3 regions of the Paenibacillus sp. Y5S-9 genome follow, and region 1 is predicted to be linked to each of the others. Evidence: a T-box and tRNA genes for the amino acid it is inferred to sense, from the RefSeq annotation. Region 1 holds a T-box; the other regions hold tRNA genes.
What was found. The T-box of region 1 lies ahead of tyrS (tyrosine--tRNA ligase). A T-box ahead of a tRNA ligase gene usually reads a tRNA of that ligase, here a tRNA-Tyr.

Region 1 (9,599 bases):
TTGCCTTCTGCTTCAGGCTCATCTGTCATACCTACAGAACCGACAGTTATCGTGGTTTGACCACTTAGCTTTCGCACCCACCCTGCAAATCCTAGATCAGATCCTTCAAACTCGGGCTCCCAGAAGCGTCGTGTCGAGCAGTGGAAGATATCTACACCTGCATCAACCAACAAACGAAGGAATTGTTCCAGTTCTTCCGGTGTGTCGAACAGTCTGGCTTGATAATCATTCATCTTCCATTGGGAAATTCGCATCGCAATAGGGAAATCAGGACCTACCGCAGCACGCACTGCCATGACAAGTTCAACCGCGAATTGAGTTCTTTTCTTAAGGTCACCACCATAGCGGTCCGTTCTCCTATTCGTTGTTTTCCAGAAAAACTGATCGATTAGAAAACCGTGTGCACCGTGAAGTTCAATTCCGTCAAAACCAATACTTTGTGCATTGGCTGCTGCATCTGCATAGGCTTGAATCACAGTTGCGATCTCTGCCTCCGTCATGGGCGCACCTACTTGAGTACCTTCCATATCAACTCCCGATGGACTCAGTGATACAGCTTCCGGGTGTGGGTCAGATCCTGAAGGACGAACGATTCCCATGTGTAAAATCTGCGGAAAAATCTTGCCGCCGGCTTCATGGACTTGTTTGACCACTTCAGCCCAGCCTTGAAGAGCTGCTTCTCCATACATATGAGGGATTCTAGGTTCACTTGATGCAGAGGGATGGTCAATGGTTGCACCTTCGGTAATAATAAGTCCAACACCATGCTCGGCACGTCGACGATAATATGCGGCTACGTCTGAGCCAGGGACACCGTCCGGGGAAAAAGCACGAGCCATGGGGGACATGACGATGCGTGAGGACAGGGTTAGCTTTGAAACAGTGTATGTTTGAAACAAACGCTCTGTAGAAATAATGTTATATTGTGGATTACTCAAAATATACACCTCCATTATGTTGTACCTCTCAGTGGGTACGAGTGCAATGTTAACAAGGTCTATAGGCATGCTCAACCAACAATCGGAGCATTTTGTTACTTAAGCGAAAGACACGGATTATTGTATGGTGTCTTTGCACTTACTTTCACTTGTTGAACAAATAACACTTATCTATAATGAAGGAGTCTAACCAAATATTTTGTTTACAAAGGAGGATTGGGGCATGTCTGGTGTATTGTCTCCAAACTCGGATGATCCACGTGTAATCCGCACGCGTCAATTAATTCTTGATGCGTTTTTAAACCAATTAAATCTTAAAAATTTCAACAGCATTACGATTCAAAACATTACGGAACAAGCCACAATTAACAGAGCTACTTTCTACGCCCATTTTCAGGATAAATATGCACTGCTTGAAGCCTTGTTATCGGATGCTTTTATGGAATATGTAACGAAAAGGGTGGACCCGGATGCCCGGTTATCAGCCGAAACCATACAGCAGCTTATATTCTCATTATGTGATTATCACGTCTCAAGTAATGGATGCATCAAGAAATATGAGACGGTTGCACCAATTATTGAAGAGAATATCAAGACACAGCTGGAGCAATTCCTTCTTGAATTAATGAGCAAAGTAGCGGGGGATGTAGATCCCAAAACGCTGAAAATTACGGCAACCATGCTAAGCTGGTCCATCTATGGAATGACATATCGTTGGAATATTGAGGGCGGACAGGAATCTCCGGCTGAATTAGCCAACAGAGTGGTCCCCTATATGATGGGCGGATTGGAATTGTTGAATTAACTTCATTTCACGAAATTTCATTTACTATTCGAATGGACATAGGAGGAATAACAAGATGTTTGAACATTTGGTTGTTTTTAAATTTAACGATAAAACCACACTAGCCAAACAGCAGGAATGGGTGGATCAATTGCTCGCGTTACAGGAACAAATACCGGGGATTGTCGGGCTGACCGCAGGGATCAATGCAACGGAAGAAACGGACCGTATTCAAGGTTATACCATTGGATTGAGAGTGACGTTTGAAGATCAGGAGGCATTGCGAGCTTATGGCCCACATCCTGCTCATCAGGCATTTGTAGCTTCCCTCGAAGGTTGGGTGGAAGATGTCATTGTAGTTGATTATGCGATATAAAGCCACGATATCAGAGGGTTAACGAATATAGGAGTTGAAGATTCCCATGTGTTTAATTTTATTTGCTTACAACATGCATCCAAAGTATCCGCTTATATTGGGATCAAATAGGGATGAATTCTATCACAGACCTACGGCTCAAGCACACTATTGGGAAGATCATCCTCATATATTGGCTGGCCGCGATTTGTCGAAAATGGGAACCTGGATGGGCGTAACCACAGAGGGGCGTCTGGCTGCTGTCACGAATTATCGTGATCCAAATGAAGATTTACATGCCAAGGGCTCAAGAGGAGATCTGGTTGCTGATTTTTTGAAGGGAACGTCCACACCTGAGCAATATATACAACATGCGGAGAGAAGTCGCAATGATTATCCTGGCTATAATTTGTTAGTGGGTGATCCTGACGACCTCTATTATTATTCTAATGTGGGTAATGTTGTGATGAAGTTGAAACCGGGAATATACGGGATTAGTAATCACTTGATTAATACCGATTGGCCCAAGGTGAAACGTGGGAAAGAAGGGCTGGAGAAAATCATCCAAGGGGAGGACGAAGCTACCCTGACAGAGCAAATATTAGGTTTGCTGCAAATGGCAGACCCTTCAGTGGATGAGCTTCTCCCCCATACAGGTGTTCCATTGGAATGGGAGCGTTTGCTTTCTCCAATCTTTGTTAGAAGTGAGAAATTCGACTATGGGACCAGAGCTTCATCCGTTGTTCTGATGAACAGAGAAGAAGTGTTTTTTACGGAGAAGGTTCACCAGAACGGAGAGGTAATGGAGCAACGTTTTAACATTAAGCCTCTCAACTGGACAAGCTGAGAATATGAAACAAGTGATATTCAGCCCTTATGCATTAACGTGTCAACTTATATAACGCGACATAAACGGTATGAGAGTACCTTTTGTATAACATGCCCAATTTAAGTTGGGCTCTTTATCTCTTATCACAATTCTATGTTATGAATCATGGAACTTCCCTGAATAGTTTATATAATGTGAATCAACATAACATGATTTTGCAGCGGTTCAGTTGATTCTAATTTCAGGGGGGCAACGTGGGATGAAAGAAACCAAAAAGATGAGAGTTTTTTCACTGGGGATTCAGCACGTACTCGCGATGTATGCGGGGGCAATTCTGGTGCCTTTGCTTGTGGGCAGAGCACTAAATCTGACTGCAGAGCAGTTAGCGTATCTGGTATCCATTGACCTGTTAACGTGTGGGATTGCAACATGGCTTCAGGCTCGGAAAGGAAAGTACTTGGGTATTGGTCTGCCAGCGGTGCTCGGAAGTTCTTTTGTAGCGGTGACACCGATGATTGCGATTGGATCGCAATACGGAATTCCTGCCATATATGGGTCGATCATTGCAGCGGGTTTATTTATCGTCATCTTTGCTGTGTTTTTTAGCAAAATCGTCAAATTGTTTCCGCCAGTTGTGATTGGTACAGTGGTAACGATCATCGGTCTTGCGTTAATTCCAACCGGTATTAAAAACATGGCGGGTGGAGCAAACAGCGAGAATTTTGGAAGTTTGGACAATTTGGCCCTTTCATTTGGTGTATTACTGTTCATTCTAATCCTGAATCGATATGCTCGCGGTTTTGTTAAATCCCTGGCTGTTCTCCTTGGTATTATCGTGGGGACCCTCATCGCAGCCATCATGGGAAAAGTGAATTTTGCCTCTGTACAGGAAGCCTCCTGGTTCCATTTACCTCAACCCTTTTACTTCGGATGGCCTACTTTCGAAATCGGCCCAATCATCACAATGATTATTGTAGGTACAGTCGTTATCATCGAATCAACAGGTGTATTTATGGCTTTGAGCAAAATCTGTGATCAACCGATCAACGAAAAAGATCTGGCACGGGGATATCGCGCAGAAGGTCTCGCGTTTGTCTTGGGCGGCATATTTAATGCTTTTCCATATAATACATTTGCACAGAATGTTGGTTTGGTTCAGCTCTCCAAAGTGAAAACGACCAATGTTGTTGTTGCAGCCGGAGGTATCCTGGTCTTTCTGGGACTCATTCCAAAGGTAGCTGCTTTTGCAACCATTATTCCAAGTGCTGTCCTCGGAGGAGCAACTGTTGTCCTGTTTGGAATGGTCGTCTCATCCGGGATCAAAATGCTGCAAAACGTTGACTTCGGCAAACAATCCAATCTATTAATCGTGGCTTGCTCCGTTTCGCTTGGGCTCGGTGTTACTGCTGTACCCGATCTGTTTGCCCAGCTTCCTCAAAGTATTCGGATTATTGTTAGCGATGGTATCATCACGGGAAGCCTGTCTGCTATCCTGCTTAATGTCTTCTTTAACCTTACCTTCAAAAAAGAAAGCTTGCCTGTACAACCAGTACAGGTTCAGGAAGCACACACGTAATCCTTGTAATAACAGACATGTCATCGGGTAAACGGAATCGATCCAAGACGGTTTTTCTGGGAAGTGGAATGAAAGGGCATGACTCCACTTGGCAAAGAAACCTCTTGGATTTTTTTGTGCTTACGATTCATGAGGAATGCAAAAGGCATGCAAATATGCTAAAGTTTCATCAAGAACATTTTATATGTTCCCTACATTGAATTTCCATGCGACTACATAAATGAGCATTGCTTCACAAGGCTAAAATAAAACCAAGGGATATCCTCTGGGTACAGAAAAGGAGTTGTGAGCACCATGCAACAAGAGACATCGAACAAAGGCTGGAATTTGGACAATAGTTATGCGCAGTTACCGCAACCCTTTTTTACAAGTCAGGGCGCAGTACCTGTTGAATCACCAAAGCTAATCATTTTTAATAGACTGCTTGCATCCAGCTTGGGACTGGATGTGGAGTCTCTTGACAGTGAGGAAGGAGCGCAAATTTTTGCAGGTAACCTGATTCCAGAAGGGGCCGAGCCCTTAGCTCAAGCCTACGCAGGACATCAATTCGGCAATTTTAACATGCTTGGAGATGGACGGGCTCTTCTGCTGGGTGAACAGATTACGCCACAGGGCGAGCGAGTGGATATCCAGCTGAAAGGTTCAGGGAGAACACCGTACTCTCGTGGAGGAGATGGACGTGCTGCTGTAGGGCCCATGTTGCGAGAATATATTATTAGTGAAGCGATGTATGCACTGGGTATTCCAACGACACGCAGTCTGGCTGTGGTGTCTACAGGAGAAAACATTATCCGCGAAACAGAGCGGCCTGGGGCCATATTGACCCGGGTGGCTTCCAGTCATATTCGGGTAGCAACCTTCCAGTATGCAGCTAGATGGGGGTCTATCGACGATCTTCGAGCGTTGGCTGATTACACGTTGAATCGACATTTTCCTGAGGTTGCTCAGGCCAAAAACCGTTATCTTCTACTCCTTCAGGAAGTGATTAAGCGGCAAGCGGCTCTCATTGCCCAGTGGCAGCATGTTGGATTCATTCATGGCGTGATGAACACGGATAACATGGCTATTAGTGGTGAGACCATCGATTATGGTCCATGCGCTTTTATGGATGCGTACAATCCTTCGACCGTATTTAGCTCCATTGACAGACAAGGCCGCTATGCTTATGGCAATCAACCGTATATAGCAGGATGGAATTTGGCTCGATTTGCCGAGACACTTCTGCCGTTGTTGCATGAAGATGAAGAACAGGCGGTGCAACTCGCGCAGGATGCTATCGCACAATTTTCTGAATTGTACCATCATCACTGGCTCAAGGGGATGCGTGCCAAATTGGGCTTGTTGGATGAAGAGGCCGAAGATGAGGCCTTGATCAAGGAGCTTCTTGAACTCATGGAGAAGCATAGTGCAGATTACACCAATACGTTCCTAGCATTGACCTTTGATACATTGCAAGGAACAGCTTTGTTTGGCACGACAGAATTTGCTGAATGGCATGAGCAGTGGCAAGCGAGATTGGACAGACAGCAGGGGGAGAAGGAAGTCTCTAAGCAGTTGATGAGAACAAGCAATCCAGCCGTCATTCCCCGCAATCATCGGGTCGAAGAAGCGCTTGAGCGAGCAGAGAATCATGGAGATCTTAGCGTGATGGAGAAGCTTTTGGCAGTTCTTTCAGATCCGTTCGCGCACTCACCTGAGCAGGCTGAATATGCCGAACTACCTGCACAATGCAATACTTCGTACCAAACTTTTTGTGGGACCTGATTGAACAATACGGAAGAAGAGGCTGCCTTCGGCAGCTTTTTCATTTTTTCATTCTGTCATCGATGTTATTTTTATATAGGCAGGTGCATTCATGTCCAACATGTTAAGCAAACAACAATTGGCAGACATCCTTTTACAGCTTTTAGAGCGTACATCTCTCCGTAGGGAACAGATGCAGAACTATGTTAACCGCTTGTTTGAGACCTTTAAATGCGATGGTGTGCCCTATGTAGAGAATGGAGAAGATGCGTATATTGTTCGAATATACGAACGTGGTCTCGTCTCATTGGAGAAACGGGTGAAACAGCCGGATGAAGTCGTCTATTGGCTGCTGGAGGATATTATTTTCACCGCGACGCATGTAGGGTTGTTGGAAAGATATGGCGTGGATAATAAACAGACGCATTTGAACTACACAAATGAAGTGATGAATGAACTAAACAGGGGTGTTCAGGAAGCCTTCCAGCAGATCGGTGATCCGTACTTACATTGGTATCAGACGGGTAAACGTCAGGAGTTAGAGGGCATGAAATAAATAAAAATGAGGTGTGTTACATGAGCGAGCAAGATATTAATGATGTATGGTATGACTATGCTGTGTTATTTGTCGAAAAAAAGAATAAATCTGAACAGGGCTGGGCTTCGTTGACTTCGGACGAGCAGGATATTGCTGCTTTATGGCTTTTAGAGGCGGATGTCTTTAATGGCGGTTTTATTCAGTTTTTCTGTAACTGGGGGGAAGAGGTATACCGTTACGCGTTGCGGGCATTACATACCATTGGTGCGACTCAAGTCGTGGAGATTATAACGGCAGCATACGGCTGCATGGAGCATCTGAAAGAGGATGAAAGGCTTACCGAACTGTGGGATATTCCTAAATTACTGACAAAGGAACAAGAGGACCAGTTAGATGCGCTGGATCAGCAATTTTGGAATAATGAGGATCAGATTGCGGAGAAAGCCTATGGTTATTATCACGGAAAATTGAACATGATGATTATATAATCTGGTTTCAATTATGCATCCGTTGTTCTGTTCAAAGATTGCATACTTGGCCTTGCAATGACTGGAACGTTCGGCTATACTTGCTATAAATTGAATACATGAATCACGTTGATAGAGCGCAGTAGCGGCTTTGTCCCTGTTACAGAAAGTCAGGGGTTGATGGAACCTGATACATACAAGGGCTGCGAATTACACTCTGGAGTACTTGGGTAATGCCAAGCGGATGGGCAAACGATATATTGCCAAAAGTGGTATGGATAACGTGTTAAGATCACGTGTTGTCCATGCAATTTGGGTGGTACCACGGTTATGATAATCGTCCCTGTGTCTAATGAAGACAAGGAGGCGATTTTTTTGTGTCCAAAAAAGCCGCTCCAGCGTGTAATTTCGTAATTTAACGTAGATCATGACTGAATCTTGAGGATAGAAAAGGGGTTATACGAATGAATATTATTGATGAACTACAGTGGCGTGACGCCATTAACCAGCAGACGGATGCAGAGGGACTACGTGAATTGACTGAAACGAAATCCGTTTCTTTGTACTGCGGCGTTGACCCTACGGGGGATAGCATGCATATCGGACATCTCATTCCCTTCATGATGCTGAAAAGGTTTCAACTGGCAGGACATCGTCCGGTTATTTTGATTGGTGGAGCTACAGGCACGATTGGTGACCCAAGTGGTCGTCAGACAGAGCGTTCTCTGCAAACGATGGAGCAAGTGCAGGAGAATGTGGATGCACTGACAGCGCAGATGAAGAAGTTGTTCGTAACAGACGGTGATAATCAGGTTCGCATGGTGAACAACTACGATTGGACACACAAAATCAATGTCATTGAATTCTTACGTGACTACGGCAAAAACTTTAACCTCAACACGATGCTTGCTAAGGATGTAGTTGCGAGCAGACTGGAAGGCGGAATCTCGTTCACCGAGTTTTCATACCAGATCCTTCAATCTCTCGACTACCTGCACCTGTTCCAAAATGAAGATGTACAGCTTCAAATCGGCGGTTCTGATCAATGGGGGAATATCACGAGTGGTCTTGATCTGATTCGTAAAAAAGAAGGATCTGAAGCGAAGGCGTACGGTCTGACCATTCCGCTCATGCTCAAATCCGACGGTACGAAATTTGGTAAAACAGCTGGCGGCGCAATCTGGCTTGATCCAAACAAAACGACACCATTTGAGTTCTACCAGTTCTGGGCAAATACAGATGACCGTGATGTGATCAAATACTTGAAATACTTTACCTTCCTGAGCAAAGAAGAAATTGAAGCTTTGGCTGAAAAGGTAGAGACAGAGCCACATAGACGTGAAGCACAGAAAGCACTCGCGGAAGAAATGACAAAATTTGTTCACGGCGAAGAAATGCTCGAACAGGCTAAACGTATTACAGCGGCGCTGTTCAGTGGTGATATCCGTTCCCTGACAGCTGATGAAATCGAACAGGGCTTCAAGGAAATGCCAACATTTGAGACGGATGGCGAAGCGAAAAATATCGTCGACTGGCTCGTAGATCTGGGGCTGGAGCCATCCAAACGCCAGGCGCGTGAGGATGTCACTAAAGGCGCAATCTCCATGAACGGTGAGAAAATCACAGAGCTTGAATTTACAGTCTCGGCAGAGCATGCCATTGGCGGTAAATTCATCATTATCCGTAAAGGTAAGAAGAACTACAGCCTGGTCAAACTTCAATCGTAGTTTCCTAGAAATAGTACGTAACACAGGCACGTATAGAGACTAAAATAGACACACAAATAAAGATACAAATACAGAAACAAAAAGACCGTCTTCCATCTCTGTCAGGCGACAGAAGGGAGACGGTCTTTAGTATAAGAAGTCATTGCTTGACCTATAGTTTATTGATTAACGATCGCTGTGATTTCTTCATCCAGATCAAGTCGTACATTCTCACGGTACGCCCGGATGTTGTATTCACTGTGCAGGTAACGAAGAATCGCTTCAATCATATTGGACTCGACCAGATATTGACTGCGTCCTTGGATCCAAACTTCAGCGGAATAACCTGTATCTTCTTCCCAGCTCAGTTCTACATTCACATCGGTTGGACGTACACCCTTACGTTCTGCCATATGAATACAGATTGCATTCACAATTTCATCCATGCTCAGAACCATAGAGATTAGTACCGTCCGTTTCTGTTACGGTCATCATCACGATCATTGCGACGGTCATAACGACCATCCGCTGCAGGTTTGCGACGATTGGAGATGGCTCTGAAGAGTGCCATAGCCAGCATAACAATCAACATGATCGCTGCAACGTTCACGAGCAATCCAAGGATGTTACCCAGGGCGCCCATGCCACCGAACAGTCCGCCGA
Region 2 (9,599 bases), 1.7 Mb from region 1:
TCGAGACCAGGAACTGATCAATCAGTTTGACTGGATCCTGACTTTGCTCCAAATGTTCGTTCAGATTGGCTACGGTAATATCCCGCATTCGACGAAATACACTCATTATGTTCTGTCCCTCCTTTTCATAATCGTGAAAACTTAGTACCGACCACGACGACTGCGGTTATTGCTTAGCATTGAGATACCAAAGATGATTAACCCGATCGCGATGATCGGTCCGATCAACCATGCCAGTTTACCCATCAGTGAGATGATACCGATGATGAGAACAATCCAGCCAAGCATCACATTCCCTCGTTTAACTCCGTAGTATCCCAGTGCAATCATCAGGACCGGAATCAGATAACCCATTAAGTGTCCAAGAAGTGGAGTTAACTTTCCGAAGAGGAGTAGTGCACCCAGTGCAATCAATACAATCGCCCAGCCATTTCCCTTATTCAATCTCATAATTGTTGTTCACCACCCTTTCCATTCGTTCATTTTAATGTGTTGAGTCATTTGTTCGTTTGTTTCTTGTTTTTGTTTCCGTGTTTCTTGTTTAACCTTATGTCCTTATTCTAGGGGATTCCGCAACTTTTCAAAACAGACCGTGGACGGTTTTTCATCCTAGACTCAGGTCGGGGATCTAGTTGGACCTTTGACTGTCCCTGTATAAGACCAACGTTCCACCTAAGCTGAATAGCACTCCAGATACCTTCCATTACCCGTATTCAGGCTGCCCTTTAGCCGATATCGACCTGTAGAGAGAATGATGTCCATGTCTCTATTTACGTTCACACTGCAATTTCGTTTCTCATGATTCCGTTCAGGATAGTCAGTCCAAGCCGTTTCACTAGCCTTTTCTGCAAGATCATCTGTCAGCAATCCCTTATCTCTGCCCCTATACCCTCTTGTGAAATTACTTTTTTATCCAAATAAACAAATTTTAGATTGTTCTATATGTAAGCGTTTACTAAAATAGAAAGTGTTACTATTTCTAATGTCAGGGGTGGAACTGAAACTGTGCGACCAATCAACTATCTCCATAAAATGATCATCTTCGGAATCCTGTTAAGCACTCTGCCCATTTTGTTAACTGGAATTGCCGCATTTATCTATTCATCAAACCAAACTGAGCTGCATCGTACACAGGCCAACAGACAGTTACTGGAACAAATGCAATCCAACGTAGAGCACAAACTCGCCACAGTCAGTTATATGCTTGATCAGGCCGTTCGCTCTCCAGTAACCCTCCGTTCCCTGTCTGCTTCTTCTTCATTACAAGGGAAAGGACCTTTACTTGCCGAAAAGCTGCAGAGCGAATTTCAGAATATGAGGTCATGGGAACCTTTGTTAGATATTACCCTGGTGAATCAATCTCAGAATTGGCTTATTGATCATGCCGGATTATATCGTAATACGGATTTTCCACTGGCTCTTCCCATGAAGGAATTGATATCGGATACGCTAACCTCTGGATGGCAGCTCTCCCCTTCATCGGTGTTCAGTAATGATGAGCGGTCACCCGGTACAGGCTGTATCTATCATATTGCCCTTGCGAGGTCTATTCCGAATCTGAATACGTCATCCGATGCTGCCCTGATTGCGGGAATCCCTGCATGCTCTTTGCAAAATACACTAGGAGAAGCCTCCTTAGGCAATGCTGCCTCAGGACTGATCATTTTGAATCGGGAACAACGTATCTTGGTGCATCCCGATCCCGTATACATTGGACAACCGTTCTCTGCCATTGGATTACAGGATCGGGATACGGAAGCCAACATAACCAAACTATCACCCATCACATTTTCAACAGGCTTTGAAAAACGGGAAGTTAAGATCGCCGATACACATTATACTCTGACGTATAGCCCTTCTACCTTAAAAGGATGGACTTATGTTCTAATCTCACCTACCAATATTCTGACACAAGAATATATCGATATCGGATTACACACCTTGTATATCAGTATCTTCTTACTTTTACTTTCATTATTATTCGCCTGGCTCGGCTCCAAGCGAATGCATGTCCCGATTCGTAAACTTTTAACCCAACTTGGTGACAACCACCTGTCCAAAGAAGGAAACACATTAGCTCAGCAATCACCACCATTTTCTGATGAGTTCGAACAGATTAGAGCAGGAGTCTCACAATTATCTGCCTCTCGCTCCCAATTAGAGAACACACTTAATATGCATCTGTTGCAGATTCGCACTCATTTTATGATCAATCTATTCCAGGGTAAGATCCCTGTTCATACTCTTCATGACACCTTGAATGAATATGGCTACACGCATCAGGTTCGGGAATGGCAACAAATTGCTGTTATTACATTACAGGCCGATCTCGTTAATCATACAAAATATAGAGCTAGTGATCGTGACCTCTTATTATTCGCTATTCAAAATATATTGGCGGAAACGGTTGTGCATAACCAACAATTGCTTCCCATTGTGCTGGAACATACGGTAGTCACGGTGATTGGCACCGTTGAACAGGATCAGTTTATTTTTTCACAGCAACTATATGTATTAACAGACCAGTTACAACAACAGATGGATAAGATTCTAACTCTTCAAGTCAGTATAGGATTCAGCCAGCCGCACAGCTCTATATATCACATCCCTCAAGCTTACACAGAAGCCATGGAAGCATTGAGGCATCGGATGAAGCTGGGAACAGGCATTATTTTTCAATATGAGAACATAGATCATTACGCTCCCACTTGGCCCATGACCTACCCGGAATCATTGGAATATTCATTGATCCAAGCTATTCAAAGTGCGGACGAAGTCCAGGCCTCTGCTCTTCTGCAACAACTGCTTGAAGTGATCTTTGGTATGGAGGTTACACCCGAGGAGTATGAGGTGGCTCTTACGAGGCTACTCACGCATATTTTGCAAATGACTCAGGAATCCGGCATACGACTCGGACAGATCTCCCAAGGTCGGGGCTCGATGTTTCATGAACTTCATGGTTTGCAGTACGCTGCTGAAGTTGAAGATTGGTTTAACCATCAAGTCATCTTGCCCGTCATCCAGGTTTTTAAAGCAAGACAGTATGCCCAGTATCAGCATATATCTGAGAAAATGATTGCCATGATTCATCAAGATTATGATAAGGATCTGACGCTTGAGGAATGTGCTGTTAAGCTTCACTACAATGCAAACTACTTAAGTAGTGTTTTCCGCAAAGAGACAGGCTGTGCATTTAGTGAATATCTGACCAAGTACCGATTTAATATCGCTAAAAAATGGCTGGACGAAAGTGATCTAACCGTTAAAGATATCGCAGCACGACTTCGGTACAATAATCCGCAAAACTTTATCCGATCATTTCGTAAGTGGGAAGGAATCACACCCGGCCAGTACCGGGAGCGTAAGCAGAAAGTAGAAGTGTCGAACAGAAATTAGAAAAGGAGCACGATTGTAAGTCGTACTCCTTCGGCCAGCTTGGATACCTCTCCATATGGCTCCCCTAACAGGGCTCGGACCTGTGACAACTCGATTAACCGTCGAGTGCTCTACCAACTGAAATAACAGGGAATATGCTTAAGAGATCACTCTCTGAAAACGAGGTATGTGTTTTGTTTTTCGTTGTCTCGAACATCTCTAAATAAACGAGGGTCTGGTTCAAAGCGGTCGATATAAGTGCTTCAAAAAAGAGGGAGCACATAACCTGCTCCCTTCACTTACAACTTCACTTCTGCAATCTTAACCTCATATGTTTCAACCGTTCATCTTTTGGCACAGCATTGTGATGCTTGCTAGCGTCATCTTAGACGTTAGACTACATTGTCCGCCTCAATTCCCGTTTATTAGTACACGTGCCGAGCTTATCCGATTTATCGCTTATCCTTAGTACGAACTGTTTTCATATTGGGCTGTTCCAGTTGGATTAGAATTTTACCAAACCTTGCTCCGCGTGAGAAGGTCACCGTACTATCCTTGTACGTATCCCGAATATACTTCTCAGCCAGTCTGAGAGAATCTTCATCCGATGGTAACTCATACGTATTAAGCCATTCTGGCAGCTTCTCTACAACCTCTTCCACCGGTATTTCAAATGAGTTAACTTCTTTCGTAATGATCATGGTGTATGAATACCCCTTCAGATACAACAATTGTTGGATATACCCCATATCGCCGACCTTGTGTGAAGAAGTTACACCCAGTACATCCTTAAGTTCATCCATTAGTGTGTGTTCCTTCTGTCCCGCCATAGTACTTATATACACATACTTCCGGGCGCAATTAATCGCCTGCTCAATCGTTTCCCAATCCGACATTGCTGGACACATGGATGCAAATGCAAAGTCATATTTTTTCTCCCAACCCTTATCCTTAATGGAGATTTCCTCATATCGTTCGTTTACGATTTCGATATTGGATTCCAAAGATGAAGGTATCGTCTCTTTCATGAGTGAAACAAGTAACTCAGAAGGCTCAACTGCGGTCACACTTGCCCCCTTTTCCGCAAAAGGAATGGTAAATATGCCTGAGGCTGCTCCAATGTCCAAAATGGATAACCCTGCAAATTCTACACCCTGATTCTCAATCCAGCCCATAATGCGCTCAGAACGCTGCTTTCCTTCTTCAGTGAACGACTGTGCATGATAATCCCTGGCCCACCGCCCAAATGCTTCTTCTGTATTAGAGGGGACGCTTTTCTTCTTATAATTTGAACTTCTCGGACGATTCTTCCATGCCTCTTCCCATACAGAAAGATCAAATAACAGATCGGTATCCGATACATTTTTTCCATCAGTCACTCTACTTCACTCCTCTACATTAAAGACTTTACTTATCTACAATATACTTTATATAATCATACGTCAATCTTTAACTCTAGATTTTCTTACTGCACATAAATCGTTTCATATAAAATAAAAATAGCCCTACACATTGCATTAGCAACATGTAGGGCTATTCAATATACCGGCGAGAGGACTCGAACCTCCACGGTTTCCCACTCGATTTTGAGTCGAGCGCGTCTGCCATTCCGCCACGCCGGCATATGCTGGAGGCGCCACCCAGATTCGAACTGGGGATAAAGCTTTTGCAGAGCTGTGCCTTACCACTTGGCTATGGCGCCATATTTTGGAGCGGACGACGGGAATCGAACCCGCGACCCTCGCCTTGGCAAGGCGATGCTCTACCGCTGAGCCACGTCCGCATAATGGCTGGGGATATAGGATTTGAACCTATGCATGACGGAGTCAAAGTCCGTTGCCTTACCGCTTGGCTAATCCCCAATAAAAAATGAAAAAACAAAGGGGCGATCGAGGGGAATTGAACCCCCGAATGCCGGATCCACAAACCGGTGCGTTAACCACTTCGCCACGATCGCCACAAAAGGTTATTTTCTAAAAGTTAATTGGCAGGGGCAGCAGGAATTGAACCCACACCAACGGTTTTGGAGACCGTTGTTCTACCTTTAAACTATGCCCCTAAAAACTGGTGGAGGATGATGGATTCGAACCACCGAACCCGTACGGGAGCAGATTTACAGTCTGATGCGTTTGGCCACTTCGCTAATCCTCCAGGATTACATGGTGCCGGCGAGAGGACTTGAACCCCCAACCTACTGATTACAAGTCAGTTGCTCTACCAGTTGAGCTACACCGGCGTATTAAATTGTTTTAAAATGGTGGCTCGGGACGGAATCGAACCGCCGACACGAGGATTTTCAGTCCTCTGCTCTACCGACTGAGCTACCGAGCCATAATAAAGTCTAATCTTAATTCCTTACACTTTATATAGGGCATCAGTGCCATACAGCAGATGTAGTGAACAGTTTGCCTCATGTAAAGATTAAATGGCGGAACCGACGGGATTCGAACCCGCGATCTCCTGCGTGACAGGCAGGCATGTTAGGCCAACTACACCACGGTTCCAGATCACTTTCTCAAGGAAAGTATAATTGCGGGGGCAGGATTTGAACCTGCGGCCTTCGGGTTATGAGCCCGACGAGCTACCGGGCTGCTCCACCCCGCGTCGTTATAAAGTTTATATGGTGGAGGCTGAGGGGATCGAACCCCCGACCCTCTGCTTGTAAGGCAGATGCTCTCCCAGCTGAGCTAAGCCTCCGAACAACACATTTATGATCATACCATAATCTTGTTGTAAAAATCAACTTCTTTTTTTGAAGTTATTATGACCCGTAGGGGATTCGAACCCCTGTTACCTCCGTGAAAGGGAGGTGTCTTAACCCCTTGACCAACGGGCCTTAATATTATGGCGGAGAGAGAGGGATTCGAACCCTCGAGACGCTTGTGACGCCTACACGATTTCCAATCGTGCTCCTTCGGCCAGCTCGGACACCTCTCCATATGGCTCCCCGAACAGGGCTCGAACCTGTGACAACTCGATTAACAGTCGAGTGCTCTACCAACTGAGCTATCAGGGAATATGCTTCAGAGATCGTTCTCTGAAAACTAGATTCGAAACGAAACACGCGATTTACAACTTGCATATTTGGATAAGCCCTCGACCGATTAGTACTGGTCAGCTCCATGCATTGCTGCACTTCCACCCCCAGCCTATCTACCTCGTCGTCTTCAAGGGGTCTTACATACTGGGAAATCTCATCTTGAGGGGGGCTTCACGCTTAGATGCTTTCAGCGTTTATCCCGTCCGTACATAGCTACCCAGCGGTGCTCCTGGCGGAACAACTGGTACACCAGCGGTACGTCCATCCCGGTCCTCTCGTACTAAGGACAGCTCCTCTCAAATTTCCTACGCCCACGACAGATAGGGACCGAACTGTCTCACGACGTTCTGAACCCAGCTCGCGTACCGCTTTAATGGGCGAACAGCCCAACCCTTGGGACCTACTTCAGCCCCAGGATGCGATGAGCCGACATCGAGGTGCCAAACCTCCCCGTCGATGTGGACTCTTGGGGGAGATAAGCCTGTTATCCCCAGGGTAGCTTTTATCCGTTGAGCGATGGCCCTTCCATGCGGTACCACCGGATCACTAAGCCCGACTTTCGTCCCTGCTCGACTTGTAGGTCTCGCAGTCAAGCTCCCTTATGCCTTTGCACTCTTCGAATGATTTCCAACCATTCTGAGGGAACCTTTGGGCGCCTCCGTTACTCTTTAGGAGGCGACCGCCCCAGTCAAACTGCCCACCTGACACTGTCCCCGCACCGGATTACGGTACCAGGTTAGAACCTAGATACGATCAGGGTGGTATCCCAACGTTGCCTCCATGGAAGCTGGCGCTCCCACTTCAAAGGCTCCCACCTATCCTGTACAGATCGTACCCAAATTCAATATCAAGCTGCAGTAAAGCTCCATGGGGTCTTTCCGTCTTGTCGCGGGTAACCTGCATCTTCACAGGTATTAAAATTTCACCGGATCTCTCGTTGAGACAGCGCCCAAGTCGTTACGCCATTCGTGCGGGTCAGAATTTACCTGACAAGGAATTTCGCTACCTTAGGACCGTTATAGTTACGGCCGCCGTTTACTGGGGCTTCGGTTCACAGCTTCGGATTGCTCCTAACCACTCCCCTTAACCTTCCAGCACCGGGCAGGCGTCAGCCCGTATACTTCGCCTTACGGCTTCGCACAGACCTGTGTTTTTGCTAAACAGTCGCTTGGGCCTTTTCACTGCGGCCCCCTCGTGCTATTCACACTACCGGGGCACCCCTTCTCCCGAAGTTACGGGGTCATTTTGCCGAGTTCCTTAACGAGAGTTCTTCCGCGCGCCTTAGAATACTCTTCTCGCCTACCTGTGTCGGTTTGCGGTACGGGCACCTTCACCTGGCTAGAGGCTTTTCTTGGCAGTGTGAGATCATGACCTTCGCTACTATAATTTTCGCTCCCCATCACAGCTCAGCCTTACAATGTGCGGATTTGCCTACACATCAGCCTTACTGCTTAGACGGACATCCATCAGTCCGCGTCACTACCCTACTGCGTCCCCCCATTGCTCATAACGGCTTACGGTGGTACAGGAATTTCGACCTGTTGTCCTTCGACTACGCCTTTCGGCCTCGCCTTAGGTCCCGACTTACCCTGAGCGGACGAGCCTTCCTCAGGAACCCTTAGGCTTTCGGCGGATCAGATTCTCACTGATCTTTTCGTTACTCATACCGGCATTCTCACTTGTATAATGTCCAGCGCTCCTTACGGTACACCTTCAACCCTTATACAACGCTCCCCTACCCCTGATGCATAGCATCAAGCCATAGCTTCGGTGGTGTGTTTAGCCCCGTTACATTTTCGGCGCAGAGTCACTCGACCAGTGAGCTATTACGCACTCTTTCAATGGTGGCTGCTTCTAAGCCAACATCCTGGTTGTCTGTGCAACTCCACATCCTTTCCCACTTAACACACACTTGGGGACCTTAGCTGATGGTCTGGGCTGTTTCCCTTTTGACAATGGATCTTAGCACTCACTGTCTGACTCCCGGAAGTAAGTCTATGGCATTCGGAGTTTGACTGAGCTTGGTAACCCTTGCGGGCCCCGCACCCAATCAGTGCTCTACCTCCACGACTCTGTTTTCCGAGGCTAGCCCTAAAGCTATTTCGGGGAGAACCAGCTATCTCCGAGTTCGATTGGAATTTCTCCGCTACCCCCACCTCATCCCCGCATTTTTCAACATGCGTGGGTTCGGGCCTCCAGTGCGTGTTACCGCACCTTCACCCTGGACAGGGGTAGATCACCCGGTTTCGGGTCTACGTCCACGTACTACATCGCCCTATTCAGACTCGCTTTCGCTGCGGCTCCGGCTCTTCACCTTAACCTTGCACGGGAACGTAACTCGCCGGTTCATTCTACAAAAGGCACGCCATCACCCCTAAAACGGGCTCTGACTTTTTGTAAGCACACGGTTTCAGGTTCTATTTCACTCCCCTTCCGGGGTGCTTTTCACCTTTCCCTCACGGTACTGCTTCACTATCGGTCGCTAGGAAGTATTTAGCCTTGGCAGATGGTCCTGCCGGATTCATACGGGGTTTCACGTGCCCCGCACTACTCGGGATCCGTCTCGGAGGGAACAGACTTTCAACTACAGGGCTTTTACCTTCTTTGGCGGGCCTTTCCAGACCTCTTCGCTTAACCGGTTCCTTTGTAACTCCATGTGAGACGTCCCACAACCCCAAAGAGCAAGCTCTCTGGTTTGGGCTTCTCCGCGTTCGCTCGCCGCTACTGACGGAATCACTATTGTTTTCTCTTCCTCAGGGTACTTAGATGTTTCAGTTCCCCTGGTATGCCTCACACTAACCTATGTATTCAGTTAGGTGTAACTGGAAATTACCCCAGCTGGGTTTCCCCATTCGGACACCCCCGGATCAAAGCTTGCTTACAGCTCCCCGAGGCAGTTTCGTTGTTCGCCACGTCCTTCATCGGCTCCTAGCGCCTAGGCATCCTCCGTGTGCTCTTAGTAGCTTAACCATTTTGTTCCGGTTTCGGTCGCTCGCTTCCCTTGGTTTGCTTGCGCAAAGCCAAAAGTCGCTCCCATCCAATACCATCACAAAAGCAATTTAACTACCTTTATAACACTTCACTTGTTTACACAAGATCAGCTTAAAGGAATGTTCTAATTCGCGTTTGTTTCGTTTCGATATCTAGTTTTCAAAGAACAAGCTCCATGCAAAAGCAAGCTGTT
Region 3 (9,599 bases), 3.2 Mb from region 1:
TTTGCTGCCAGTGCAATTCGTTCTGCCTGTACTGCATCGTGGCCATCTACGATAACTGGTGTATCATGAATGATCGCATCGATAAACAAAGCCGTCTCCTGCACATACGCTTCATTGTAGCGTTCCAGGAAAAAGTGCAATGGTTTGTCGCGCATGAGCCCAGTCGCTGTACTGATCTCAGCCGTATTTGGATGATCATTCGCCGCTGCGGCGCTGCCCATCGAACCAAATACTTCAACACGCTGATCGTATCCGTATACTGCCTGACGGCTGTTATCAATAACACCAATCGCACCGTTGACAAACGTCATCGTTACAATCGCTGTATCCACATCACCATGTTCTGCAAAGACCGGATTAATCAGCACGTTGCCCTGGGCGTATACTTCTTCCACTTCACTCCCGGACAGATAACGGGCCATGTCAAAATCGTGGATCATCATGTCCATGAAGATCCCGCCAGACACCCGAATATACTCCGCAGGCGGTGGACTCGGGTCGCGAGACGTAATTTTGATAATATGCGGATCACCAATCGTACCATCTTGCACATGTGCACGTATCCGTCTGAAGTTGTGATCGAATCGACGGTTAAAACCAATTTGCAGCTTCACACCAGCCTTCTGAACTGCTGCTACCGCCGCTTGGGTCTGTGCCAGATCCATGCTGACCGGCTTCTCGCAGAAGATATGTTTGCCCGCCTGAGCGGCCTGTTCGATCAGCGGCACATGTGTATCAGTTGAAGAACAGATCAGCACCGCGTCTACATTAGGCATCGAGATCAACTGGCTGCTATCCGTTGTTACCACAGGGATGCCACGGTCGGAGGCCCAAGCCTCCAATTCAGGACCTGCAAACAAGTCACTGATTCCCACAATCTCGGCATGCGGGTTGCGCAGGAGATTGTCTGCATGAATTTTGCCGATCCGTCCAGCACCAATGATGCCAATTCTCACTTTGTCCTTGCCCATTCCGTTATCCTCCCTATGTGCGTCCATATGGGCTAGGCGTTCCCTTAGCCCGAGTGATGCTCTGGTTGTTACCAGCGCGCCGTTACCATCTTCTTGCGAGTGTAGAATTCAACACCATCCGTGCCATTGGCATGCAGATCACCGTAGAAGGATTTCTTCCACCCGGAAAACGGGAAGAATGCCATTGGCGCAGGTACGCCCAGGTTAATACCCAACATGCCCGCATCAATCGTCTCGCGGAATTGACGCATACTCGCTCCGCTGCGGGTGAACAGACACGCCCCGTTGGCAAAATCAGAACGGTTTGCCAGCTCAACGGCTTCCTCCAGCGTAGACACTCTTGCCACCGAGAGTACTGGAGCAAAGATCTCATCCTGCCAGATTTTCATATTGCTATCAACTTGGTCAAATACCGTAGGCCCTACAAAATAACCGGATTCACCTGTCGCCTGATCCTTACGTCCATCCCTAATCAATGCCGCGCCTTCCTGCTCTCCGGATTCAATGTAACTGAGTGTACGCTCTTTATGTGGTCCACGGATGACAGGACCTAGGAACACGCCCTCATCCATGCCGTTACCAATGGTGATGCGGTCTGCCGCTTCCACCAGCTTTTGTACCAGTTCGTCAGCCACATCACCCACAGCCACAACAACCGCACATGCCATGCAACGCTCCCCTGCTGAACCAAAGGCTGCACTGGTAATCTCTTTCACGGTTAGATCGAGATCGGCGTCCGGCATAACGATGGAGTGGTTTTTGGCACCAGCCAGTGCCTGTACCCGTTTGCCATGCTTGGATGCAGTGGTATAAACGTATTCAGCCACAGGTTGTGATCCGACAAAGGAGATCGCTTGAATATCCTTATGTTCCAGCAACCCGTTCACGACATCATGCGCACCGTGAACGATGTTGAGCACGCCGTCCGGAAGCCCCGCTTCCTTGAACAGCTCAGCCAGGCGGCCTGCCAGTAGCGGTGTGCGCTCGGACGGCTTCAGAACAAAGGTGTTACCGCACGCAATAGCCAGTGGGAACATCCAGCACGGCACCATCATCGGGAAATTGAATGGGGTAATTCCCCCAATAACACCGATCGGGTAGCGGTACATGCCCGACTCCAGTCCTGTCGCGATGTCAGGCAGTTGTTTGCCCATCATCAGATTCGGGGCACCTGCCGCGAACTCGACGCATTCAATGCCACGCAATACCTCGCCGTACGCTTCGGCATAACTTTTACCGTTCTCCAGTGTCACCAGGCGAGCGAGCTCTTCCCAATGTTCCACCAGCAGCTGCTGGTAGCGGAACAGAATACGTGCACGGCGTGGAACCGGTGTGCTGCTCCATGACTTGAACGCTTCTCGTGCTGTCTGAACCGCCAGATCCACGTCCGCTTGTTCGGACAGTGGCACATGTGCAATAACTTCTTCTGTAGCCGGATTCACAACCGGCTCCGTACGAGTTGCCACTGGGGTTACCCAGGCACCTCCGATCCAGTTTTGTACCATTGTCGCTGTTGCAGACGCTTCAGAAATTCCTTTTCCCATAGCACTGTCTCCCTCCGCTTATGTGTGATCCCGTATGTTCAACTTATATCATTGATGTTGATCTGTATGAGTGTGTTATTCAAAATATTGCAACGAGCTTCAAGACACGGTGATCTCGCCCCGATTGCAACGTTCAATGTAGTCATTCACCTGTTCCACCGTTGGCATCGCATCCGAACAGCTGTGGCTTGAAATGACGATACTTGCTGCGCCACTGCCATACGCCATACTGCGCTCAATCGTCCAGCCCTGCATCAATCCATACAGGAACCCGGCTGCGTAGGAATCGCCTGCACCGAACGTTTTGACCACTTTTGCCGGGTAACTGTCCGCACGGTGAGAAAGCCCTTCACGTGTGTAAGCAATGGACCCTTCCTTGCCGTGTTTGATTACTACAATATTCGCTGAGAAATCAAACCATTTCTGTGCAGTTACCTGATCGCTATGATCCGGATTGTGGTCGAATGTCTCCATCATGTCGAACTCTTCACGTGTGCCCAGAATGATATCGCATTTCTCGGCTGCGAGGTTATAATAGACCGCCGTCTCTTCGTCCGATGTCCATGTGTATGGGCGATAGTCCAGATCAAACACAATAACTGTACCATGTTTTTTCGCATACGTAAGTGCCTGTAATACGGCTTCACGGGATGGGCTCTGCGCGAGGGCTGTGCCTGAGATTAGCAGCACTTTGGAGTCAGCAATCAACTGCTCTTGTACCTCTTGCGCCTGTAGTAACAGATCCGCTACGTTGTCTCGGTACATCAGGATACTGCAATCCGTTGGGCTTTTGATTTCGGTAAAAGCAAGCCCTGTCACCGCTCCGGTGTCATCTGTAACTACATTTGATGTGTCGATGCCGTTCTTCTCCAAATAACTCTGGATGAATCTGCCCATCTGGTCATTGGCGATCTTACCGATAAAAGCCGTCTCCATACCCAGTCTGGACATGCCAATCGTAATATTGGCCGGAGAGCCGCCAACATACTTCGTGAACGTCATCGTCTCTTCCATCGGGCGATTGATCTCATTGGCGTTCAAGTCGATGCACAAGCGACCAATCGCGGTGAAATCCTTCTTCCTGGATTCTGGAAAGGATACGTAAGTCATTGCATGTGAGCCCCTTTCTGTGGTGGGATTTTACATGTTGTATATGGATATCTAGACTAGTTACTCATTCCATTGTAAGGACTCGTAAACGTCTAGAGTAAGTCAGTTTTATTTTCCAATCGTAACGTTATACTCTTGCTGGCCTTCTTCCTTTTTCACTTCATGGGTGTGGCCTCTGACCGCTGCAATACTGAACGATTCAGCTGTGTTGGTATAACGATTCCATATAGTTCAACGATCGCTTGGCATACTCATAAGGGTTATGAATCGCAGGGTCCTGCTCTCCTTCTAGCATCGCCCAGCCATCGTACCCTCGTGTGATCAGTTCTTGCAGAATTGGTGCAAAATCAATGCATCCATCTCCTGGTACAGTGAACACGCCTCTACGAATACATCCGACAAAATCAGACTGCTCCGCGCGTGCTTCATCCAGCACATGAGGGCGAATGTCTTTCAGATGGATATAGGCGATCCGATCATAATGTTTGCGCAACAGTTCAAGTGGATTGGCTCCGCCATAATAGGCATGACCAGTATCATAGAGCAGATACACGAGAGAAGGGTCTGTCAGCTCCATCAGTCGATCAATCTCATCCGGTTGTTCTACCACTGTGCCTCCATGATGATGGTACGTAAGCTTCAACCCATGTTCACGGGCAATGGCTCCTGCTTCATTCAATCCTTCAGCGAGGATATGCCATTCAGATTCGCTGAGTCTAAGCACTTCTTTTTCATTCGTTGTCCGTCTTGGATCAAAATGAAGTGACCCGCCTACCTCCGCCGTACTGATCACCTTACTGCCCATGGATTGCAGAAATTCCGCATGTCTGCGATAACTGTCCAGCTCCGACTGACGATACGCCGGATCGGAGAAAAGTACCGATTTCCACTGGGAGACCAGATTGATATTCCTTTTACTCAATTCCTCACGCAATATAGCAGGATCAGTTGGATATTTACGTCCCATCTCTGTACCTGTCAGCCCAAGACGCTGAATATCATCCAGAATCTGTGCACACGTTGTCGCATCACCATGCTCCTTCACATCTTCACCGACCCAATTGATCGGATGAATCCCAAGCTGGAATGGCAGCTTGCTCATTGCCCCACGTCTCCTTTGTCGTTCAACATTGTGGTTCACTATATTAAACCGGATTAAATAAGTCTTGCTTTAGCGCGGTTGGCTTGCATGGTTTGATGGGCATGAACTACCTTTTCCTCGGCAGATACTTCTGGTACACCTACATTCCACCACGACTCGTATCCACCTGCGTTGGTCCCAGGCACGACCGGAATCTCAATCAGCGTACTCACTGTTTCGTTCTTCGCATCTCGGAGTGCTTGTTCCAGCTGTTCTGCTGTCTCCGCTCTATAGGATTTGGCTCCCATGCTTCGTGCGTGTGCAGCAAAGTCCATTGGCATGTAATCCCCGGTCAGTCGTCCACTCTCGGATTCCCGATAACGGAACTCATTGCCGAACCCGTCACTACCATGTTCCCGCTGCAAATTATGAATACACTGGAATCCATTGTTGTTGAATAATAGAACGGTCATCTTCTTCTGTTCCTGCAAACTGGTCACAAACTCCGAATGCAGCATCAGATAACTGCCATCCCCCACCATGGCGTACACTTCACGATCCGGCTCAGCAAGTGCTGCTCCGAACGCTCCGCTTACCTCGTACCCCATACAGGAGAATCCATACTCCATGTGATACGTCTTTGGTTCAGCCGCACGCCACAGACGATGCAGGTCTCCTGGCAGACTGCCTGCCGCACACACAATAACGGAGGAAGGATCAATCGTCCGATTAACTATGCCGACTGCCGTTGTCTGTGCCAGCCCTGCTTCATGTTGAGCTGCATACAGCCGATCCACTTCTGCATTCCACTCAGCGCGGAGATCAGCGATTTCGGATGCACCATATGCACTGCGGTATTGTCTTTGCTGCAATTCCTTCTGCAAAGCCTGCAATCCTTCGCGCGCATCTGCCAGGATGGCTTCTCCGCCTAACTTGGCGGCATCCATGCCGTTCAGGTTGATGTTGATGAATGAAGCTTCCGGATGCTGAAAAGCAGAGCGGGACGCCGTCGTGAAATCCGAGAACCGCGTACCGACGCCAATCACAACGTCTGCTTCTCTCGCCAGCCTATTGGCTGCCAGAGAGCCGGTAACCCCGATGGCCCCCACATTCAGTGGGTGGTCCCAAGAGACTGCGCTCTTGCCCGCCTGCGTCTCGGCGATCGGAATGCCAAATGCTTCGGCGAACTCCACGAGTTGAACGGACGCCTCAGAGTACAACACACCGCCGCCTGCAACGAGCATCGGCTTTCTGCCTCGGGCAATCTGCTCCGTTGCCCGCTCAATGGCTGCCTGTACCGGGGGGCGACGGTCCAGATAATGTACTTTGCGGGCAAAGAACGATTCTGGATAATCGTACGCCTCTGCCTGCACATCCTGCGGCAGTGCGAGCGTAACAGCTCCCGTCTCTGCCGGGTCGGTAAGCACACGCATGGCCTGTGTAGCAGCAATCATCAGCTGTTCGGGACGAACAATGCGATCCCAGTACTTGCTGACGGCTTTGAATGGGTCAGTGGCTGAGATTGTATAATCACTGCTCACTTCCAACTGTTGAAGTACCGGGTCCGGTTCCCGTGTAGCAAAGTTGTCTCCAGGAAGCAATAAAACCGGAATTCGGTTCACCGTTGCAGTAGCTGCCGCCGTAATCATATTCAAAGCACCAGGTCCAATGGATGTTGTACATGCATAGATCTGTCTGCGGTTCTTCTGCTTGGCATAAGCCGCTGCCGTATGCACCATACCTTGTTCGTTCTTGCCTTGCATATACGTCAGGCTTCCCGGACTGCGCTCCAACGCTTCTCCAATCCCTGTTACATTGCCATGTCCAAAAATACCGATGATGCCCTTCACAAACTTGGTTTCCACTCCGTCAACCGAGATATATTGCTGATCCAGGTATCGAAGCAGTGCCTGAGCCATCGTTAATCGAATTGTTTTCATGAGTTTGATCGCCGTCCTTTCCTTTACGGGTTAAGCGCTTAATCTACGTTAAGTTTAAGCGCCTTACCCCTGAAGGTTAAGCGCTTAATTGATATGGTATTACAGGTTAATGATTTACGCAAGCTATTTTTGTAAGCGTTTTTATGAAATGTGGTAAAGAAAAGATATTCTTGTGTTCGAACATGTGTTAGACCTTCTCTATTCGTACACTTCAACAATGACTAAGAACAGACTTAAAAAAGGGGGAAATATATCGTGAGGATGGGATACATGTTGGTACATTATATTCAGCCAAATAATCCGTGAATCCGTGATCTTTGTATACAATCTTGGCCAATATGCCTGTGAATGCAAAAAAAAGAAAGAGACGGTGAGTACCATCTCTTTCTTTTTCAATATGTAAGCGGGTGATGGGAATCGAACCCACGCTATTAGCTTGGAAGGCTAAAGTTCTACCATTGAACTACACCCGCATAACAACAATCGGGATGACACGATTTGAACATGCGACCCCCTGGTCCCAAACCAGGTGCTCTACCAAGCTGAGCTACATCCCGTTATCTATACCGGCGAGAGGACTCGAACCTCCACGGTTTCCCACTCGATTTTGAGTCGAGCGCGTCTGCCATTCCGCCACGCCGGCAAAATATGAAGTTATAATGGCGCGCCCTGAGAGATTCGAACTCCCGGCCTTTTGATTCGTAGTCAAACGCTCTATCCAGCTGAGCTAAGGGCGCAAAATATTGGAGCGGAAGACGGGAATCGAACCCGCGACCCTCGCCTTGGCAAGGCGATGCTCTACCGCTGAGCCACTTCCGCAAATAAAGAATGCGCGTGGAGGGACTTGAACCCCCACGTCAAAGACGCTAGATCCTAAGTCTAGTGCGTCTGCCAATTCCGCCACACGCGCATATAATGGTGAGTCATGAAGGGCTCGAACCTTCGACACCCTGATTAAAAGTCAGGTGCTCTACCAACTGAGCTAATGACTCATAGAAAAACTGGTGGAGGATGATGGATTCGAACCACCGAACCCGTACGGGAGCAGATTTACAGTCTGATGCGTTTGGCCGCTTCGCTAATCCTCCAGGATTACATGGTGCCGGCGAGAGGACTTGAACCCCCAACCTACTGATTACAAGTCAGTTGCTCTACCAGTTGAGCTACACCGGCGTATTAAAGGTGTTATATATGGTGGCTCGGGACGGAATCGAACCGCCGACACGAGGATTTTCAGTCCTCTGCTCTACCGACTGAGCTACCGAGCCTTACTAAATCAAAAAATGGCGGAACCGACGGGATTCGAACCCGCGATCTCCTGCGTGACAGGCAGGCATGTTAGGCCAACTACACCACGGTTCCAGATCACTTTCTCAAGGAAAGTATAATTGCGGGGGCAGGATTTGAACCTGCGGCCTTCGGGTTATGAGCCCGACGAGCTACCGGGCTGCTCCACCCCGCGTCGTTATAAAGTTATATGGTGGAGGCTGAGGGGATCGAACCCCCGACCCTCTGCTTGTAAGGCAGATGCTCTCCCAGCTGAGCTAAGCCTCCATAATATGACCCGTAGGGGATACTCTCACTTCGTTCGAGACTGCGAAGCTGTTGCTAACGAAGTACATCCTCCGACGAACCTTTGGGATTCTCATCCCTTGTTGAAGCAATAGGTATTGCTATGACCCGTAGGGGATTCGAACCCCTGTTACCTCCGTGAAAGGGAGGTGTCTTAACCCCTTGACCAACGGGCCTTACTGGCTCCCCGAACAGGGCTCGAACCTGTGACAACTCGATTAACAGTCGAGTGCTCTACCAACTGAGCTATCAGGGAATGGTGGAGCCAAGCGGGATCGAACCGCTGACCTCCTGCTTGCAAGGCAGGCGCTCTCCCAGCTGAGCTATGGCCCCATACTCTGGTGTATTTCTTGTTGTGGTCTTGCTATGGGCCCTGGTGGACTCGAACCACCGGCCTCACCCTTATCAGAGGTGCGCTCTAACCAACTGAGCTAAGGGCCCTTATCAATTTTCGAAAAAAAATACCCCAATGGGGTTTCGCTTGGCGGCGTCCTACTCTCCCAGGACCCTGCGGTCCAAGTACCATCGGCGCTAGAGGGCTTAACGGTCGTGTTCGGGATGGGTACGTGTGGAACCCCTCCGCCATCGCCACCAAACGCGTAGCTTACATTTCAGAGATCGTTCTCTGAAAACTAGATTCGAAACGAAACACGCGATTTAGAACTTGCTATTGGATAAGCCCTCGACCGATTAGTACTGGTCAGCTCCATGCATTGCTGCACTTCCACCCCCAGCCTATCTACCTCGTCGTCTTCAAGGGGTCTTACATACTGGGAAATCTCATCTTGAGGGGGGCTTCACGCTTAGATGCTTTCAGCGTTTATCCCGTCCGTACATAGCTACCCAGCGGTGCTCCTGGCGGAACAACTGGTACACCAGCGGTACGTCCATCCCGGTCCTCTCGTACTAAGGACAGCTCCTCTCAAATTTCCTACGCCCACGACAGATAGGGACCGAACTGTCTCACGACGTTCTGAACCCAGCTCGCGTACCGCTTTAATGGGCGAACAGCCCAACCCTTGGGACCTACTTCAGCCCCAGGATGCGATGAGCCGACATCGAGGTGCCAAACCTCCCCGTCGATGTGGACTCTTGGGGGAGATAAGCCTGTTATCCCCAGGGTAGCTTTTATCCGTTGAGCGATGGCCCTTCCATGCGGTACCACCGGATCACTAAGCCCGACTTTCGTCCCTGCTCGACTTGTAGGTCTCGCAGTCAAGCTCCCTTATGCCTTTGCACTCTTCGAATGATTTCCAACCATTCTGAGGGAACCTTTGGGCGCCTCCGTTACTCTTTAGGAGGCGACCGCCCCAGTCAAACTGCCCACCTGACACTGTCCCCGCACCGGATTACGGTACCAGGTTAGAACCTAGATACGATC

Region 2: it encodes a tRNA-Tyr, which carries the amino acid that the T-box ahead of tyrS (tyrosine--tRNA ligase) is inferred to sense. The anticodon was not compared.
Region 3: it encodes a tRNA-Tyr, which carries the amino acid that the T-box ahead of tyrS (tyrosine--tRNA ligase) is inferred to sense. The anticodon was not compared.

What each region holds. Positions count from the first base shown of each region.
Region 1 is NZ_CP145887.1:4,079,185-4,088,783, reverse strand. It holds gene V6669_RS17995 (NADH:flavin oxidoreductase) at 1-953, opposite strand, end outside; gene V6669_RS17990 (TetR/AcrR family transcriptional regulator) at 1,162-1,743, shown strand; gene V6669_RS17985 (Dabb family protein) at 1,799-2,098, shown strand; gene V6669_RS17980 (NRDE family protein) at 2,145-2,924, shown strand; gene V6669_RS17975 (nucleobase:cation symporter-2 family protein) at 3,166-4,482, shown strand; gene V6669_RS17970 (YdiU family protein) at 4,777-6,246, shown strand; gene V6669_RS17965 (Imm63 family immunity protein) at 6,338-6,781, shown strand; gene V6669_RS17960 (DUF4375 domain-containing protein) at 6,802-7,251, shown strand; T-box leader at 7,351-7,578, shown strand; gene tyrS (tyrosine--tRNA ligase) at 7,695-8,957, shown strand; gene V6669_RS17950 (YxcD family protein) at 9,116-9,394, opposite strand; gene V6669_RS17945 (hypothetical protein) at 9,400-9,599, opposite strand, start outside.
Region 2 is NZ_CP145887.1:5,772,450-5,782,048, forward strand. It holds gene V6669_RS25450 (PspA/IM30 family protein) at 1-106, opposite strand, end outside; gene V6669_RS25455 (hypothetical protein) at 142-450, opposite strand; gene V6669_RS25460 (helix-turn-helix domain-containing protein) at 1,006-3,396, shown strand; tRNA gene V6669_RS25465 (tRNA-Asn) at 3,453-3,529, opposite strand; gene V6669_RS25470 (methyltransferase domain-containing protein) at 3,828-4,754, opposite strand; tRNA gene V6669_RS25475 (tRNA-Leu) at 4,919-4,997, opposite strand; tRNA gene V6669_RS25480 (tRNA-Cys) at 5,004-5,077, opposite strand; tRNA gene V6669_RS25485 (tRNA-Gly) at 5,084-5,158, opposite strand; tRNA gene V6669_RS25490 (tRNA-Gln) at 5,163-5,237, opposite strand; tRNA gene V6669_RS25495 (tRNA-His) at 5,260-5,332, opposite strand; tRNA gene V6669_RS25500 (tRNA-Trp) at 5,361-5,434, opposite strand; tRNA gene V6669_RS25505 (tRNA-Tyr) at 5,441-5,526, opposite strand; tRNA gene V6669_RS25510 (tRNA-Thr) at 5,536-5,611, opposite strand; tRNA gene V6669_RS25515 (tRNA-Phe) at 5,631-5,706, opposite strand; tRNA gene V6669_RS25520 (tRNA-Asp) at 5,802-5,879, opposite strand; tRNA gene V6669_RS25525 (tRNA-Met) at 5,906-5,979, opposite strand; tRNA gene V6669_RS25530 (tRNA-Val) at 5,997-6,072, opposite strand; tRNA gene V6669_RS25535 (tRNA-Glu) at 6,140-6,211, opposite strand; tRNA gene V6669_RS25540 (tRNA-Ser) at 6,221-6,312, opposite strand; tRNA gene V6669_RS25545 (tRNA-Asn) at 6,316-6,391, opposite strand; rRNA gene V6669_RS25550 (23S ribosomal RNA) at 6,460-9,385, opposite strand.
Region 3 is NZ_CP145887.1:318,286-327,884, reverse strand. It holds gene iolG (inositol 2-dehydrogenase) at 1-971, opposite strand, end outside; gene V6669_RS01500 (CoA-acylating methylmalonate-semialdehyde dehydrogenase) at 1,040-2,515, opposite strand; gene iolC (5-dehydro-2-deoxygluconokinase) at 2,615-3,625, opposite strand; gene iolE (myo-inosose-2 dehydratase) at 3,825-4,727, opposite strand; gene iolD (3D-(3,5/4)-trihydroxycyclohexane-1,2-dione acylhydrolase (decyclizing)) at 4,781-6,646, opposite strand; tRNA gene V6669_RS01480 (tRNA-Gly) at 7,049-7,119, opposite strand; tRNA gene V6669_RS01475 (tRNA-Pro) at 7,130-7,203, opposite strand; tRNA gene V6669_RS01470 (tRNA-Leu) at 7,211-7,289, opposite strand; tRNA gene V6669_RS01465 (tRNA-Arg) at 7,307-7,383, opposite strand; tRNA gene V6669_RS01460 (tRNA-Gly) at 7,391-7,465, opposite strand; tRNA gene V6669_RS01455 (tRNA-Leu) at 7,476-7,556, opposite strand; tRNA gene V6669_RS01450 (tRNA-Lys) at 7,563-7,638, opposite strand; tRNA gene V6669_RS01445 (tRNA-Tyr) at 7,649-7,734, opposite strand; tRNA gene V6669_RS01440 (tRNA-Thr) at 7,744-7,819, opposite strand; tRNA gene V6669_RS01435 (tRNA-Phe) at 7,839-7,914, opposite strand; tRNA gene V6669_RS01430 (tRNA-Asp) at 7,931-8,008, opposite strand; tRNA gene V6669_RS01425 (tRNA-Met) at 8,035-8,108, opposite strand; tRNA gene V6669_RS01420 (tRNA-Val) at 8,125-8,200, opposite strand; tRNA gene V6669_RS01415 (tRNA-Glu) at 8,323-8,394, opposite strand; tRNA gene V6669_RS01410 (tRNA-Asn) at 8,399-8,474, opposite strand; tRNA gene V6669_RS01405 (tRNA-Ala) at 8,476-8,551, opposite strand; tRNA gene V6669_RS01400 (tRNA-Ile) at 8,586-8,659, opposite strand; rRNA gene rrf (5S ribosomal RNA) at 8,698-8,814, opposite strand; rRNA gene V6669_RS01390 (23S ribosomal RNA) at 8,889-9,599, opposite strand, start outside.